Regions from separate parts of the Vibrio kyushuensis genome, predicted to be linked through region 3. Evidence: predicted binding sites of a transcription regulator. Region 3 holds the regulator's gene; each other region holds the start of a gene.
What was found. Region 3 encodes PurR, which represses purine synthesis genes. Its sites were predicted from a motif close to TNANGNAAACGTTTNCNTNA; they were not measured.
Positions count from the first base shown of each region.

Region 1: the regulator PurR is predicted to act here: its motif matches at 2,802-2,821, upstream of purM (phosphoribosylformylglycinamidine cyclo-ligase).
Region 2: the regulator PurR is predicted to act here: its motif matches at 2,281-2,300, upstream of purT (formate-dependent phosphoribosylglycinamide formyltransferase).
Region 4: the regulator PurR is predicted to act here: its motif matches at 1,886-1,905, upstream of glyA (serine hydroxymethyltransferase).

Region 1 covers NZ_JAKJSV010000003.1:135,820-140,390, forward strand. The annotation lists gene L4D20_RS07140 (DUF3149 domain-containing protein) at 1-48, shown strand, start outside; gene smrA (DNA endonuclease SmrA) at 229-810, shown strand; gene rluF (23S rRNA pseudouridine(2604) synthase RluF) at 1,003-1,989, shown strand; gene upp (uracil phosphoribosyltransferase) at 2,081-2,707, opposite strand; gene purM (phosphoribosylformylglycinamidine cyclo-ligase) at 2,885-3,925, shown strand; gene purN (phosphoribosylglycinamide formyltransferase) at 3,928-4,566, shown strand.
Region 2 covers NZ_JAKJSV010000005.1:435,821-440,391, reverse strand. The annotation lists gene L4D20_RS13595 (VCBS domain-containing protein) at 1-120, shown strand, start outside; gene L4D20_RS13590 (thiopurine S-methyltransferase) at 239-889, shown strand; gene purT (formate-dependent phosphoribosylglycinamide formyltransferase) at 1,044-2,219, opposite strand; gene L4D20_RS13580 (SLC13 family permease) at 2,502-3,920, shown strand; gene L4D20_RS13575 (ATP-binding protein) at 3,928-4,571, shown strand, end outside.
Region 3 covers NZ_JAKJSV010000004.1:264,700-269,270, reverse strand. The annotation lists gene torR (two-component system response regulator TorR) at 1-377, opposite strand, end outside; gene torD (molecular chaperone TorD) at 617-1,264, shown strand; gene purR (HTH-type transcriptional repressor PurR) at 1,552-2,559, shown strand; cyclic di-GMP riboswitch class I at 2,698-2,801, shown strand; gene L4D20_RS10360 (TfoX/Sxy family DNA transformation protein) at 2,914-3,504, shown strand; gene L4D20_RS10355 (TVP38/TMEM64 family protein) at 3,667-4,359, shown strand; gene L4D20_RS10350 (alpha/beta fold hydrolase) at 4,474-4,571, opposite strand, start outside.
Region 4 covers NZ_JAKJSV010000014.1:3,804-8,374, forward strand. The annotation lists gene L4D20_RS22075 (multidrug efflux RND transporter permease subunit) at 1-918, shown strand, start outside; gene L4D20_RS22080 (YitT family protein) at 1,013-1,612, opposite strand; gene glyA (serine hydroxymethyltransferase) at 1,961-3,211, shown strand; gene L4D20_RS22090 (hypothetical protein) at 3,430-3,756, opposite strand; gene lipA (lipoyl synthase) at 3,962-4,571, opposite strand, start outside.

The DNA of each region.
Region 1 (4,571 bases), on a different contig from region 3:
ACGGGTTATTTCATTTACAAGATCTATAAAGACGAAGAGCCTAGCTAGAGAGATAGAGAACGAACTGAAATAAATTAGGGTGCATTGATAGCACCAGCAAAGAAATTCTATTTATTGAGCGGAAGTAGGCACCTCACCTACTCCGTTTTTTATTGCTCAAAATTCCCTAGACACCTTACTCCATCCAAATTAATCTTCTCAATATTATTGATTATTGGGGATTCACTTATGTCTCATGATGACGATTTTTCACTTTTCCAAGAAATGATGGGGGATGTAAAGCCCATTACTCACGACACTGCAGAGCTAAAGAAGAAACACAGTGTCTCTGTTGGCCAGCAAATAAAACAGCAAGCGGCAATCTGGTTAACCGAAGATGATCCTGAATACCTTTCTATTGATTACGCGCCGCTAATTAAACCTGAAGATATCATTGAATATAAGCAAGATGGTATTCAGCACGGCGTGTACAAAAAGCTCCGCCTTGGAAAATACCCGATTCAAGCCAAATTAGATCTGCATAAAAAAACACTCAAAGAAGCGCGAGAAGAAGTGGTTAAGTTTCTCAAACAGTGCTTGCGCTGGGATATTCGCACTGTCCTCATTGTGCATGGAAAAGGCGCACAGTCGAACCCACCAGCGTTAATGAAAAGCCACATCGCGAGTTGGATGACACAAATAAAAGACGTTCAGTGTGCGCATAGTGCGCAGCAACTACACGGTGGGTCTGGTGCTATCTATGTCATGCTTAGAAAAAGTGATGATAAAAAAACCGAGAATCGAGAGCGTCATCAAAAACGAATGGGATAACTTTCAACTAAATGATACACTCCGCCCAATAAATAAGCAGCGTATCGCATTGCTTAACATTAATCCGTTGTGAAACGTAACGAGGTCACTATGTCTACATTTAAAAAAGAATCGTCTGCATTCAAAAAAGATTCATCTGCTCATCAAAGCAACTCCCAAGCTCAAGCTGATGGGAAACGCCTAAACAAATTTATCAGCGAAACAGGTTTTTGCTCACGCAGAGAAGCCGACAGACTGATTGAGCAAGGTCGAGTCACTATCAACGGTAAAATTCCAGAAATGGGAACTAAAGTTCTCTCTGGTGATGATGTTTGTATCGATCACAAACCCGTTCGTTCAAAAGAAAAGCCTATCTATATCGCGCTAAACAAACCGACAGGGATCACCTGTACGACTGAGCGTGATATTCCGGGTAATATTGTCGACTTTATCGGCCACCACAAACGCATCTTCCCTATTGGTCGCCTAGATAAACCTTCTGATGGTCTTATCTTTCTAACTAACGATGGTGACATTGTTAATAAGATCTTACGTGCAGGCAATAATCATGAAAAAGAGTATGTGGTTCGTGTCGATAAACCGATTACCGATGCCTTCTTAACGCACATGGCTGCGGGTGTTCATATTCTCGATACCGTTACGCTACCTTGTAAAGTAACTAAAGAGACCAAGTTCTCTTTCCGTATAGTGCTGACACAAGGTCTTAACCGTCAAATTCGCCGTATGTGTGAAGAGCTAGGCTATGAAGTCTTTAAACTTCGCCGCGTACGCATCATGAACATTTCGATTGACGATATTCCAAACGGTAAGTGGCGCTACCTAAGCGATGCTGAAGTAAATGAAATTCATGCAATGTGTGAAGATTCAAGCGGAACAGAAGATGCGTCTAAGAATGATGCTAAAGGTGTACGTATTCGTCGTGCAACTGACGCTAAGCTGTTTGATAGTCGTGAAGAGAATCAAATAAGCACAGCGAGACGTAATCAAAAAACTCGCACCTTTAGAGGCAACAATGCCGATGAATTTCGCCATGCGCCAAATTCAAATAAAGGTAAGAAAAACTTCCACGGCAAAGCTCCAGTAAGACCGGAGCGTGGGGCAAGCAGTGAACGCTCTCAAAGCAGCAGCGGCTCAGCGACTCACCAACGTAAATCTGGAACATTGAGTTTAAAAAAATAGAGTCTCAGTAAAACCTGAACAATAAAAAAGGGAGCATCAGCTCCCTTTTCTCTGTTAAGTAACTCTAACTTAAGCTAGATTACCTTAACGATTACTTAGTACCAAAGATTTTGTCACCAGCATCACCTAAACCAGGAACGATGTAACCTTTATCATTTAGTTTTTCATCAATTGCAGCTGTGTAAAGTTCAACATCTGGGTGCGCTTTCTCAAGAGCTTCAATCCCTTCTGGTGCCGCAACTAATACCAACACTTTAAATTGAGTACAACCTTGCTCTTTTAATAGATCAATCGTTGCAATCATAGAACCGCCAGTAGCAAGCATTGGATCAACAACTAGAGCAATACGCTCATCGATGTTTGATGCAAGCTTATTAAAGTATGGTACAGGCTCTAGTGTTTCTTCATCACGGTAAACACCAACAACACTGATACGGGCGCTTGGCATATGCTCAAGTACGCCATCCATCATGCCTAGACCAGCACGTAGAATAGGTACTACTGTTACTTTTTTACCTTTTAACTGATCAATTTCTACAGGGCCATTCCAGCCTTCAATAGTAACTTTCTCTGTTTCAAAGTCAGCAGTTGCTTCATAAGTAAGTAAGCTGCCAACTTCTGTAGCTAGCTCACGAAAACGTTTCGTGCTGATGTCACCTTCTCGCATTAGACCAATCTTATGTTTCACAAGAGGGTGCTTAACTTCAACCACTTTCATTTTCTTCTCCGACAATTTAGGTACTTTTAAACAAACCCTCAGATTATACATGATAACGAATTAGAATTCAGGTGTGAGAGATCAATAAAAAAACCTGCGCAAACGTTTGCTCTTTATGATTAAGCACTGGTAGAATAGCGCCGTTTTCATATCCAACTAAAAACCGAGGACTTCCCTGTGAGCGCTAATAACTCTTCTCTTAGCTACAAAGACGCTGGTGTTGATATTGATGCAGGCAATGCGCTTGTTGATCGAATTAAAGGTGCTGTAAAACGCACTCGTCGCCCTGAAGTGATGGGTGGTATTGGTGGATTCGGTGCTCTATGTGAGCTGCCAACGAACTACAAACAACCTGTTTTAGTATCAGGTACAGATGGCGTAGGTACTAAACTTCGCCTTGCTTTGGATATGAACAAGCACGATACCATTGGTATCGACTTAGTCGCAATGTGTGTAAACGACCTGATTGTTCAAGGTGGCGAGCCACTATTCTTCCTAGACTACTACGCAACAGGCAAGCTAGATGTTGATACTGCTGCTGATGTTGTAACTGGCATTGCTGAAGGTTGTATCCAAGCTGGTTGTTCACTTATTGGTGGTGAAACTGCTGAAATGCCGGGAATGTATGAAGGCGAAGACTACGACGTTGCTGGCTTCTGTGTTGGTGTTGTAGAAAAAGAAGACATTATCGACGGCACTAAAGTTGCCGCGGGTGATGCTCTAATCGCAGTAGGATCTAGCGGTCCTCACTCAAACGGTTACTCTCTTGTTCGTAAGATCCTTGAAGTATCTGGCGCAGACAAGAACGAGCAACTAAAAGGTCGCACTATTGGTGAGCACCTACTAGAGCCAACGAAAATTTACATCAAATCAGCACTTAAGATGATAGCAGAGCACGATATCCATGCGATCTCTCACATCACCGGTGGTGGTTTCTGGGAAAATATCCCTCGCGTACTTCCAGAAGGTACGAAAGCAGTGGTTGATGGTTCAAGCTGGGAATGGCCTGCTATCTTCAACTGGCTACAAGAGAAAGGCAACGTAACGACTCACGAAATGTACCGTACATTTAACTGTGGTGTTGGTCTTGTTGTTGCTCTACCTAAAGACCAAGCTGAAGCGGCTGTAGCACTTCTTCAACAAGAAGGTGAAAACGCTTGGGTTATTGGTGAAATCGCTAATGCAGATGCTGGCGAAGAACAAGTAGAGATCAAGTAAATATGAAGAGCATTGTTGTTTTAGTTTCAGGGAATGGTTCAAACTTGCAAGCGATTATCGATGCGTGTGAAGCCAGTATTGATAGCGGCAAGGTAACAGCTGTTTTTTCAAACAAAGCCGATGCTTATGCTCTTGAGCGAGCAAAAAAGGCAGGGGCGGCAGGTATCTTTTTAGATCCTAAAGCCTTTGATACCCGCGACGCATTTGACAGGGAATTGATGCGTCAAATGGACGAGTATCAACCTGACTTGATTATTTTAGCAGGCTACATGCGTATCCTGAGTGGAGAGTTCGTTCGCCACTTCTTAGGGCGAATGATCAATATCCACCCTTCTCTGCTACCAAAGTATCCGGGTCTGAACACGTATCAGCGCGCCATTCACGCAGGTGATGAAGAACACGGTACTAGTGTTCACTTTGTGACAGAGCAGCTTGATGGCGGTCCAGTTATCTTACAAGCGAAGGTGCCAATCTTTGATGAAGATAACGTGGAAGTGTTGACTGAGCGAGTTCAAACTCAAGAGCATAAGATCTATCCTCTTGTAGCTCAGTGGTTTGTTGAAGGTCGTTTAAAAATGGAAGGCGGCAAAGCTTTTCTAGATGACAATAAACTCGGTATTCACGGCTACGCTGAAAAATAATCACT
Region 2 (4,571 bases), on a different contig from region 3:
GTCGTTATTAATAACCTAGGCTGGAATGAGCTTGGTATTATCGATGTTGCAAACGCCACCGATGAGACCGTAATCAGCGCATTAGTGGATCAACTCAAACTGGTAAACGTTGGTGAATAGACCTTAGTGCTAACTTATGGCTAGTCAGCCCTCAAAATGAACGATAAACTCAGCGTAAAAAGCGCTCTCGGGTACGTTACCCCAGAGCGTCGAGTTATCATAATATTGAGGTAAATTGATGCAAGATCCTGAGTTTTGGCATAATAAGTGGGCAGCAAATCAAATCGGCTTCCATTTAGACGATGTAAACCCATTGTTGGTTCAATATTGGTCTCAGACTGAGCCGAAAAGAAGTGACTCTGTGTTTGTCCCACTCTGTGGTAAATCAGAAGATCTTGTATGGTTAGCCACTAAACATGACGATGTTCAGGGTGTTGAACTCAGTAATATTGCCGTTCGTTCATTTTTTGCAGAGCATTTTTACACGCCAATGGTCACCACATTAAATGGACAACATGAGTTGTATCAGTTTGATGAACTGTCGATTTACGCCGGTGATGTATTTACCGCACCCGTTGCGAACGTGGACATTGTATACGACCGAGCTGCTTTGATTGCTTTGCCTGAAGCAATGCGTGGGCAATATGTAGAATTGATTAAATCGAAGCTTTCGCAAAATGGTCGTATTTTGTTGGTCACGTTAGATTATGCTCAAGATGAAATGGCAGGCCCTCCCTTTAGTGTTCCTAAAAGTGAGGTTGAAACCCTATTCTCAGATTATAAGATTACACATTTATATCGTGACGATGCAGATGAGAATCATCCAAAGAGAGTAAAAAAAGGTCTGAGTCGGTTTGCCGAAGAAGTGTGGCTAATCGAGCAAAGATAGTGCTTATTTAGGCGCACCTTTAAAAAGAAAAATCCTAACTCACTCATTGAACAAAATAATTTTTGATATAACAATGGTGGTTAGGACTTTTTGTTTTGGCGATAGTGTTCGTTTGGCGCTAGCTAAAGCCAGATAAGCTCGTTATTCGGTGAACTTAATACGTTATCTTAATCTTCTGAGCGCTTTCGATTGCATCTTCAATAGCTTTATCAACACTGTCACGACGTGTAAGTGAAACACCTAAACGGCGACGACCATCAATATCAGGCTTACCAAACAAGCGAATCTGCGTTTGAGGCATTGCTAACGCTTCATTAAGGCCTTCGTAACGGATATTATTTGAAGTTCCTTGCCCGAGTACTACCGCAGACGCTGAAGCACCATATTGCTTAATCGTGTTGATTGGCATACCAGTAAATGCTCGAACATGAAGCGCAAACTCTGAAAGCTCTTGAGATATAAGAGTAACGAGACCAGTGTCATGTGGGCGAGGGGATACTTCATTAAAGATCACTTTGTCGCCTTTAATAAATAGCTCAACACCAAAGATGCCGTAACCACCAAGTGCGTTCACGACTTTTTCTGCGCTGTATTCAGCCGCTTTACGCGCAGTGTCTGTCATTGCTTGAGGCTGCCATGATTCACGGTAATCTCCATCTTCTTGACGGTGACCAATCGGCTGGCAGAAATGAACACCATCGACCGCACGTACCGTAAGGAGCGTGATTTCGTAATCAAAGTCGATGAACCCTTCAACGATAACTCGACCTGCGCCAGTACGGCCGCCATCTTGTGCATAATCCCATGCCGCTTGAATGTCATCTTCAGTTTTCATGACACTTTGGCCTTTACCCGATGAACTCATCACGGGTTTACATACACAAGGCAGGCCAGCAAATTCTACCGCTGCTTTAAACTCTTCAAACGTGTCGGCAAACTTGTAAGGAGACGTTGTAAGTTCTAACTCTTCAGCAGCGAGACGACGAATACCTTCGCGGTTCATCGTTAACTTCGTTGCGTTAGCAGTAGGGACAACGTTTAGTCCTTGAGCTTCGAGCTCAACTAACTTATCAGTCGCGATAGCTTCAATTTCTGGTACAACGTAATCCGGTTTTTCAAGTTCAATAAGCGCTTGAAGTGCATCTCCATCAAGCATGTCGATGACATGACTTCGGTGAGCAACTTGCATTGCAGGTGCATTTTCGTAGCGATCACATGCGATAACTTCAAAGCCTAAACGCTGACATTCAATTGCAACTTCTTTACCTAGTTCACCTGAACCAAGAAGTAAAACTCGAGTAGCACTTTTGCTCGTAGCGGTACCAAACATAAAAACCTCTTCATCAAACTGATTTGTAAATTCTGTGACGGATCATACTGATTGTGACGGCAAACGCAAACGTTTGCGTAAAATTAAAATAAGAAAAATTTGTAACAAGATCAGTTAGCAACAAAGAAGTAAGTTCATGCGTAAACATCGACAGAGAATGACGTTTCATTGATCTAAAGCGGGGTAAATATCGTCCAACGCTTCAATAATGGACACTTAAAGTGTTGGAGTGATTGCTCCAGAACCAGTGTCGTTATTAATCTCAGGAAGAGTTGCCGTACCATGCGTCAGTATATGAAATACATCATTCCCATTGTTATCCCCCTAATTATCTTAATGTTGCCCTTATCAGCCTTTCCGTTTGAAGGCTTGACCATCGTACAACAACGAGTAATCGCTATATTTTTACTTGCGGCACTGTGTTGGGTATTTGAGCCGATTCCAATCTATGCCACGTCCGTTGTCATTATTGTTTTGCTGCTCTTGATGGTATCGAATAAAGGGATATTCTTTTTCAAATTTGGTGAGGGAGAGGCTCATTTTGGAGAGTTACTTGCTTACCAAGATATTATGGCAACATTTTCCAGCCCAATCATTATGCTATTTCTGGGTGGTTTCTTTTTGGCGATGGCAGCGACCAAATATCGTCTAGACGTAAACTTAGCGCGCGTTCTACTAAAACCATTTGGTCAAAATCCTAAGTACGTGATGCTTGGCTTAATGCTTATAACTGGCATCTTTTCTATGTTCATGTCGAACACAGCAACAACTGCGATGATGCTATCAATTCTTACCCCTGTTATTGCAGTCTTTGGCCCAAAAGACCCGGGCAGAATTGCCTTTGCGTTGTGCATTCCTGTAGCTGCTAACATCGGCGGTATCGGAACCCCAATTGGAACGCCACCTAACGCGATTGCTTTAAAATACTTAGTCGGTGATAACTTAATTACCTTTGGTGAGTGGATGGCATTTGGCGTGCCATTTGTCATTATTATGATGGCGTTGGCGTGGTTCCTTATTGGATTCATTTACAAAGCCGATCAAAAAACCATTGAGCTAAGCATTAAAGGGAAATTCTTAAAAACACCAAAAGCGATTGTGGTTTACATTACGTTTGCGATGACCATTATTCTTTGGTTAATGGGCTCTTCTCATGGAATGAACTCTTACACCGTTGCACTTATTCCTGTCGCTATATTTTCTATCACTGGCATCATCAATAAAGAGGATCTTAAGAGAATATCGTGGGACGTTCTTTGGCTTGTCTCTGGTGGTATTGCTCTTGGGCTAGCGTTAGATAAAACAGGCCTTGCTCGATTGATGGTTCATAGCATTCCATTTGACGCTTATTCTCCATACGTAGTGTTAGGTGGTGCGGCATTCTTGTGTTTGGTTATGGCGAACTTTATGTCTCACACAGCAACGGCTAACTTACTGATGCCAATCATGGCAGCCCTTGGTTCATCAATGGCGTCATTAACCCCATTAGGCGGTGAGTTAACCCTGATCTTAGTGGTTACTTTTGCGGCATCATTAGGTATGTCACTTCCAATCAGTACACCACCGAATGCATTAGCACACGCAACGGGACATGTTCAAACCAATCAAATGGCAAAAGTCGGAATCGTTCTGGGTGTCGTCGGGGTTCTGCTGAGTTTTGTCATGGTCTGGGTGTTACATTCAGTAGGTCATATAGGTTAGAAACGATATGCCTCAAGAGAAATTTAAACAGTTAATACAACGCTACTTTAGTGATGATGATAGAAAGCTCACCATTTCAGCCGGTTCGACTGTTCTTGAGCAAGGTGAGAACAATGATCGGCTGTTTTACGTATTAAGTGGTGAGCTAGAGGGGTATTTCACAGAAGGAAAAGAACTTCAAACAAGAGTGTTCTCAGCATCTGAAGGTGCGTTTATTGGTGTTCATAGTTTCTTCTCTGAAACGTGGATAGCATCTTCTACCGTTGTTGCGAAATCAGATACGCAATTGGCTTGGGTAGATCGATATACCCAAGCATTTGAAGCGCAAACATATGGTCCGTTAACGGCTCAGTTTACTCCTGTGATTGTGAATGAGCTATCACGCAGGCAAAGGCGAGCGACCCAAGAAGCAGTTGCAAAAGAGCAAGCGTTGCAAAAGCTACACACTGCCGAACAAATGACGACATTAGGACAGTTAGCAGCTGGCATCGCACATGAACTCAATAATGCAATTGGAGTGGTGAGCAGCAAATCTGAGCGTCTAGAGTCGGTATTGTTAGAACTGTTAGAAGAAGTACACCCAGAGGCTAGCCAGTTCTTTGATGCCGGTTTAATGCAAGGGCAAAAGAGCAGTTCTAGTGAGGTTCGTAA
Region 3 (4,571 bases):
GCGTTTTTAGCTGTTGAGATTCGCCATAGAAGATTCTTTACACGAACCAACAGCTCTCGTAATTCGAAAGGCTTGGTCACATAATCATCTGCGCCCATCTCCAAGCCAACAATCTTGTCTATATTGTCTGTACGCCCAGTCACAAGGATGATGCCTATATCTGACTGTCCACGAAGCTCCCGTGTCAACATAAGACCATCAGAGCCTGGCAAGTTAATATCAAGCATGACTAAATCAATGGGCTTTTTTTGTAATACTTCACGCATTTCTTCGCCATTTTCAGCTTCGCTAACTGCATAGCCTTCGTTTTGGAAGTAACCAACGAGCTTGCTACGTGTTACCGCGTCGTCTTCAACGACCAGTACATGATAAGTCATTTATACCACTTGTTTATTAGTTGGAATGATTAAACTCATATCATTCTATTCATAATTACTCACAATTCTAGCTCTACAAGAATGAAATGAACAATTAATGAGTGTTTATTGATTCAAAACAACCTAGCCATTCTGTTAACAAATCTAAATATTTACTCAATTTTTATCACAGTCGTAGTTACCGCTATTCACTTTTATTCGTTAAACTAAAAGAAGAATTTTTGTAAAGGCAGACCGACATGCAAGAAATAAAAACATTTAACGAAAAACGTGCTGAGATCTATTGGTGGCTATCAAGCTTGTTCGCAAAAGAACTGACGGTTCAAGATTTAGCACAATATCAAACCCCTCAGATCCGTTCGTTTCTTACTGGGTTAGGTGAAAATGAAACATTAAAGCCTTCAATCGATAGACTCGTAGACGCACTCAACCGATTGCTCGACCGTGAAGACGCACAACTTGAATTGTCTGCTGACTTCTGTGACCTTTTTTTAAAGTCAGACAAAGACTCTGCGCTGCCTTATGCGTCGATGTACATTGGTAAATCGGGCCTTCTCAATGACGTCCCTGCAAAAGAAGTGGCAGAGCTAATGGCACAGCATGGTGTAACTGTTGACGAAACTCTTAATGAACCTGCTGACCATCTGGCCGTTGAACTCGATTTCTTAGGTAATCTTATTATTCGTTCGAACGAGTTAGAACAAGAAAAGCATTTAGACGAAGCACTTGCAGAGCAAGAACAGTTTATCAGCACACATATTCTTACATGGACACCGCAGTTCAATGAGAAGTGTCAGAAGCTCGATGAGTTCGGCTTCTACGCATCAGTTTCTGAGTTATTGTGCGCTTTCTTAGAGCTTGATTGTCGTTATTTGGTTGGCGAATAAACAATCTGCTTCAGAAAGTAACAAAGTTTCAAAAAATTGCCATGATATTGTCTAATTGTGGTTTTAGATCACGTCAAAGTAGTCTGTTTTCGTTGCTTGTACTACGTATGACGTCTAAAATTAGCACCGATAATGACAATTATATTGAATAATAAACCGCTATTACAGGCGGTTTTTGTGTTTTAGGCACTTGGACACTTGATTTGTTTGTAGATACAAGCGATTTGTAGATGTAACCCGTTTATAAGCGCAAATTATTTACTTCGCCACTTAATAGGACAGGAATTATGGCCACAATTAAAGATGTTGCTCGCTTAGCCGGCGTATCAACAACCACCGTATCTCACGTTATAAATAAGACTCGATTTGTGGCTGAAACCACCCAAGAAAAAGTAAATAAAGCAGTAGACGAATTAAACTACGCACCAAGTGCCGTTGCTCGTAGTTTAAAGTGCAATACCACACGCACCATCGGTATGCTCGTCACGCAATCAACCAATTTGTTCTTTTCTGAAGTGATCGATGGTGTTGAGAGCTACTGTTACCGTCAAGGCTATACGCTTATCTTGTGTAACACTGGTGGAATATACGAGAAACAACGCGACTATATTCGCATGCTAGCTGAAAAACGTGTCGATGGTATTTTAGTGATGTGTTCAGATTTAACTGAAGAACTTCGAGAGATGCTTGATCGTCATGCTGACATCCCTAAGGTTGTTATGGATTGGGGCCCTGAAACGTCTCAAGCCGATAAGATCATCGATAATTCAGAAGAAGGCGGTTATTTAGCGACGAAATACCTCATTGATAAAGGTCATACCGATATTGCATGCCTAAGTGGCCATTTTGAAAAAGCAGCTTGCCAAGAACGTATCGCAGGATTTAAACGCGCTTTAACCGAAGCCAACCTTAAAATCGATGAAGATTGGATTCTAGAAGGTAACTTTGAGTGCGATACAGCCGTATTAGCCGCTGACAAAATTGTCGCTATGGATAACAAGCCTACTGCCGTTTTTTGTTTCAACGATACGATGGCTTTAGGCCTTATTAGTCGTCTAGGGCAAAAAGGCGTCAATGTACCAAATGACATTTCAGTGATCGGTTACGACAATATTGAATTGGCTGAGTATTTCTCTCCTCCTCTCACAACTGTTCACCAACCTAAACGACGTGTGGGTAAAAATGCTTTTGAGATCTTACTTGAGCGAATTAAAGACAAAGATCATGAAAAACGTGTGTTCGAAATGCATCCAGAGATCGTAGAACGTAATACAGTTCGCGATCTAACTAAATAATAGTTATGTCATTTATCGAAACTTGCGTATTTTGTGATATAGTTTAGACTCATTATTGAGACAAATTTATTGAATAAACATCACAGTAATAGAATCCAAATGTGAAGTTCATTCCTAATTGGTCGTCTTTAATAGAAGTCACGCACAGGGCAAACCATTTGAAAAAGTGGGACGCAAAGCCTCCGGCCTAAACCAGATCTTCTGTCTTAACAGAGTTTTTGATAGGTAGCGGGGTTGCCGATGGCAAACAATGCAAACACAAGTTTACTTACGAATGACACAGTTTCTGCATGTTTTGCTAATCTCTCGGACCTGATTTGGTGGCGTATTTTACATACACCGAGAACATACAGCATGGATAAACCAGTACTAAAAGACTCAATGAGGCTGTTTGAACAGCTTGGACGAGTAAAGTCTCGTTCAATGTTTGGCGGCTTCGGCATTTTTATCGAAGAGACAATGTTTGCACTTGTTGTAAACGATAAGCTTCATATAAGAGCCGATAGCAATACAGTCAAAAAATTCAAACAACAAGGCTATGAACCGTACGTCTATAAAAAACGCGGTCACCCCGTCGTTACAAAGTATTATGCTTTGCCTAATGACTGGTTAGCGAATCCGACATCCACTCTATCAGAAGCAAAAAATTCACTCGATATTGCTAAGAAAGAGAAAGAGAGCCAAGCAGCAGCAAAGCCAGACCGTCTTAAGGATCTGCCAAACCTGAGGCTTGCAACCGAAAGAATGCTCAAGAAAGCGGGCATTGATTCGGTTACAACTTTAGAACAGAGAGGCGCTGTAGAGGCTTATAAAGCCATTCAGCAATCACATGCTTCAGATGTGGGATTAGAGCTGTTGTGGGCACTAGAGGGAGCGATTAAAGGCACTCACTGGTCTGTCGTACCTCAAAACCGAAGAGATGAACTTTCAGGTCGATTAAGGTAATCCCACTTTTAAATCGGATTACTCAGCTAAAGCCAACGTCAATACGTTGGCTTTTTTATTGCCTTCTGTTTCTAAATCCGATAATTGTTCGTTGTTATTGAAATTTTTACGTCTTAATGCTGTTCTTAATAGGCACACCCAAAACTCATCGGCTCTATATTTATGAACAAAAAACTTTTCCTCGGCCTCTTACTCATCGGCGTCATTATCTTCCTTACTCTTAATTATGGGCAGCTACTAACGTTAGATAATGCAAAAGCACAACAAGAGTCTCTAGCACAATTCATTGAGTCTAATTTCTTAGTTGCTGCATTAAGTTACTTTGGGATTTATATTGTTGTTACCGCATTATCTATACCTGGCGCAGCTGTTGTGACACTACTAGGCGCTGCGTTATTTGGTTTTTGGACCAGTCTTTTGCTTGTATCTTTCGCCAGCACGATTGGGGCGACTCTTGCATTTCTTAGCAGTCGCTTTCTACTTAAAGAATGGGTACAAAACAAATTTGGAGATAAGCTCTCAACAATTAATGAAGGTGTTAAAAAAGATGGGGCTTTCTATCTATTTACATTAAGGCTTATTCCAGTCGTACCCTTCTTTCTAATCAATTTGCTGATGGGCTTAACGCCTATCTCAGCCGCTCGATTTTATCTTGTAAGTCAATTGGGCATGCTACCGGGCACGGCAGTGTATCTTAACGCTGGTACCCAACTTGCGAAGATTGAAAGCTTATCCGGTATTGTTTCACTCCCCGTTATTTTATCCTTTGTCCTACTTGGTCTTTTTCCTATCATCACTAAAAAAGTCATGGGTCTATTAAAGGGCTCTTCTGTAAAAAAACACAATGAAGCATAGACTCATCGATCGACCTAAACCGAGTGAATGAAAAAGAGTGAATGTGAAAGTACATCTAAACGAATACAGGCCTGCAAAATGCAAGCCTGTGTATTATTTGAAGAGCCTTAAACTTTAACGACTACAGTTTTTAATAAACTCGATAGAGTGACGATTAAACTCTTCAGGGCGTTCGACATTACATACATGTCCACAATCAGGAATTTCAAGAA
Region 4 (4,571 bases), on a different contig from region 3:
ATGCTTGGTGGGAAAACTGAAACGACCTTTGTTGAGCGTGGTGAAGAGTACGATGTCTACCTTCGTGGCGATGAAAATAACTTCAACAATGCAGCAGATCTTAGCCAGATCTATCTACGTACTAATCAAGGCGAGTTGATTACGCTTGATACCGTCACCAGTATTGAAGAAGTCGCATCATCAATCCGTCTATCCCACTACAACAAGCAGAAGTCGATCACATTGACGGCCAACGTTGAGGATGGTTACACACTCGGTGATGCACTAAATTTCTTGGATGAAAAAGCGATCGAGTTGCTACCGTCTGATGTTTCAGTGAGCTACTCGGGTGAGTCAAAAGACTATAAAGAGAATCAATCGAGCACATTGATTGTTTTTGGTTTGGCGATGTTGGTGGCGTATTTAGTTCTAGCCGCTCAGTTTGAGAGTTTCATAAATCCAATGGTGGTGATGTTTACCGTACCTATGGGAATTTTTGGTGGATTCTTGGGGTTGGTTGTTATGTCTCAAGGGCTCAATATCTATAGTCAGATCGGTATGATCATGCTGATCGGCATGGTAACCAAAAATGGCATATTAATTGTCGAGTTTGCCAACCAACTGCGTGACCGAGGTGTTGAGTTTGAAAAGGCAATTGTTGATGCATCGGCACGTCGTCTACGTCCAATCATGATGACAGCATTTACCACGCTTGCAGGTGCTATTCCATTGATACTATCGACAGGTGCAGGTTACGAAAGCCGTGTGGCTGTTGGTACGGTGATTTTCTTTGGTATGGGCTTTGCCACACTGGTGACACTGTTTGTGATTCCTGCGATGTACCGCCTGATTTCAATCACAACACATTCACCGGGCCATGTAGAAGCAGAGCTAAATAAAGCGCTGCAACATGATGTAAAAGCGCGTAGTGCTCATTAATTAAATTTGTCCGCTTGATAGGACTGTAGATACAAAAATGGCTCGCGAATATGCGAGCCATTTTTGTTGGGAATCTTGTTAAAACGATTTCGTTTTAACCGTAAGTCACAGTATAGCGGGTCGGCTTGTGATTCATTGCCAATACGACATTCAATGCTACCGCACCTAATAAAGACAGACCAATCACCATTGGCGATACAAAGAAAACGGACGTGAACAAAATAGCCATATCGATGACCATCTGAGTTTTACCTACTGAAATACCAAATCGGTCTTGGATCACCAAGCACAGTACGTTGAAACCTCCAAGGCTTGAGCGATGTCTAAATAGAATTAGCATACCCAGCCCCATAAGAATCCCGCCTGCGACAGCGCAGTAGACTTCACTGATTGTATCTAGGGTAATAACTAGATAGAGGTGGTCAGCAAAAACAGATACCAGAGCACCGGAAATAGCACTATTAAACGCAAAGCGTTTACCGAATCGTTGCCATGCTAATAGATAGAAAGGGCAATTGATTAGGAAGTACAAAGTACCAAAAGAGATCGAGACAACTTGGCTAAGTAGCAATGCAAGGCCTGTCGTCCCGCCAGTCAGTAAATGTGCGGATTGCAGAAAGAAAACGCCCTGAGCGACTAAAAATGTGCCGGTGAGAATAGCGATCCAATCTTCTTTACGTGAGTGTTTTTCCATCAACTTGATTTTCTTCAGGGATATAATGGGGCGAATAGTAGAGAAAAGATGATCTTTTCGGTAGATAGAGAGGGTAAATTAGGGTAAACCTATGTAATTAACGTTTTACAGGGTGTAAAACAGAAATTTGACACTAACTCGGCTGATATACGAGGTTAGTCGCGCAAGCATGATAAACCTTGTAGGCCATTATGAATAAACTGCATGATAAAAAATGATTTTACTCTTTATGATATAGATCAAATTATGTAGAATGCTTTTCATCAATTCGACCTACGTAAACGTTTGCGCATGGTCGTTATGTGCTTTTTTTGAAACTTTCAGTACTATCTGAGTCAGGAGATACAGATGCTAACACGTGACATGAATATTGCAGATTATGATGCAGACCTATTTGAAGCGATCCAAGAGGAAACGGTTCGCCAAGAAGAACATATTGAGCTTATCGCTTCAGAAAACTACACAAGCCCACGTGTAATGGAAGCACAAGGTTCTCAACTTACCAATAAATACGCTGAAGGTTACCCAGGTAAGCGTTACTACGGTGGTTGTGAGTATGTTGATAAGGTAGAGACATTAGCAATTAATCGTGCATGTGAGCTATTTGGCGCAGAGTACGCAAACGTGCAGCCTCACTCTGGTTCTCAAGCAAACAACGCTGTTTACATGGCACTGCTTAAGCCTGGTGATAAAGTTCTAGGTATGAGTCTTGCTCACGGTGGTCACCTAACTCACGGTTCACCAGTTAACTTCTCAGGTAAGCTTTACGATATCATCCCTTACGGTATCGATGAGAAAGGCCAAATCAATTACGAAGAGATGGAAGCTCTAGCGGTTGAACATAAGCCTAAGATGATCATCGGTGGTTTCTCTGCTTACTCTCAAATTTGTGATTGGGCGCGCATGCGTGAAATCGCTGACAAAGTTGGTGCATATTTCTTCGTTGATATGGCTCACGTTGCTGGTCTGATTGCTGCAGGTGTTTACCCAAACCCAGTACCGCACGCTCACGTTGTAACAACAACAACACACAAAACGCTAGCGGGTCCTCGTGGTGGTCTAATCCTTTCTTGTGAAGGTGAAGATCTGTACAAGAAGCTAAACTCTGCTGTATTCCCTGGTGGACAAGGTGGTCCTCTAATGCACGTTATCGCTGGTAAAGCAGTAGCGTTCAAAGAAGCACTTGAGCCTGAGTTCAAAGAGTACCAAGCACGCGTTGTTGCTAATGCAAAAGCGATGGTTGCCGGTTTCCTAGATCGTGGTTACAACATAGTTTCAGGTTCAACTGAAAACCACCTGTTCCTTGTTGACCTAATCGACAAAGATATTACAGGTAAAGAAGCCGATGCAGCACTGGGTTCAGCTAACATTACTGTAAACAAAAACTCAGTACCAAACGACCCACGTAGCCCGTTTGTAACGTCAGGTATCCGTGTAGGTTCTCCTTCAATTACTCGTCGTGGTTTCACTGAAGCTGATGCTAAAGAGCTAGCTGGCTGGATGTGTGACATTCTAGACAACATTGGTGATGAGTCTGTTGTTGAAGCAACGAAAGCAAAGGTACTCGAAATTTGTAAGCGTCTACCTGTTTACGCATAATTTCGTTCTAAACGATTCTATTTCTGTGTCAAAGGTGCTCATTTACTAGCGTAAACTCCGCGCCTTTTCCTTGAACTAGATTCGTTTAGTTAGAAACCTGAATTGAAGAGCTTCCAATTAGGAGGCTCTTTTTGTATGTGATGGATATAGAAAGACCAGCTCTTAGTTGAGAGCTGGTCTTTATTTTTTGTGATAAAGAGGAGGCTAATCGCTACTCTTTATTTAGAGATGCTCAGCAATGTGCCTGATTTGCACTGGAACGAGTAATATTTACGGCTTTCATTGAACTTGCCAAGGCCTTCACCATCACAGTAGTCGATATTGATATCACGCATGACTTCGAGTGTTTTTTCTGAAGTAAGAGCAAATTTAGAACCGTCTGAACAGACGATACGGACACGGCCATCATCACTGACTGAATAGATATCAACCTCGGTATTACAAAGCTCGAAAGAGGCTTCTCTAAAGTTATCTTGCTTAGTGTTTGAAGCGCAACCGGCAGTAACAGCAGCGATCACAAGTGCTAATAATCCAAATCTATTCATGATTGTTCCTCGACTATCACAACGGATAGGTAAATGTTATTCCTTAAGTTTCTTAAGCCTATCTATTTAATGGAAGAGTTTCAATCTTGAAGCTGATTAATTTAACGATTAGGCAATAGCTAGCTAGGAAAAGCTGAGACAAAAAAGCCGATGAAATCATCGGCTAGTTTGGGTTTGTTTTGGACGGAAGGTTAACCTGAAATGGTTATTTAACTTCCTTTCCTTGTGCTTGCATATCAGCATGGTAAGACGATCTTACAAATGGGCCACAAGCCGCATGAGTAAAGCCTAGCTCCAAAGCGATTTCTTTAAGCTCATCAAATTCTGCAGGCGGAACATAACGTTCAACGGGTAAGTGGTGACGGCTAGGTGCTAGATATTGGCCTAACGTCAGCATAGTAACGCCGTGTTCACGCAAGTCTTTCAGTACTTGAACGATCTCTTCTTTGGTTTCACCAAGCCCCATCATAACCCCTGATTTTGTTGGGATCTCTGGGTGTTGCTGTTTGAATTTCTGAAGAAGTTGTAGTGACCATTTATAGTTTGCACCCGGACGAGCCTTACGATAAAGGCGTGGTGCAGTCTCTAAGTTGTGGTTGAATACATCGGGTGGATTGTCTTTTAGCAGCTCAAGAGCAATATCCATTCGGCCACGGAAGTCAGGAACTAACGTCTCAATATGGATGTCTGGGTTTTGCTCTCGAATGGCTTTATTACAATCAGCAAAGTGCTTAGCACCACCATCACGAAGGTCATCTCGATCCACTGACGTAACAACAACATATCGAAGCTTCATATCTTTGATAGTTTGAGCC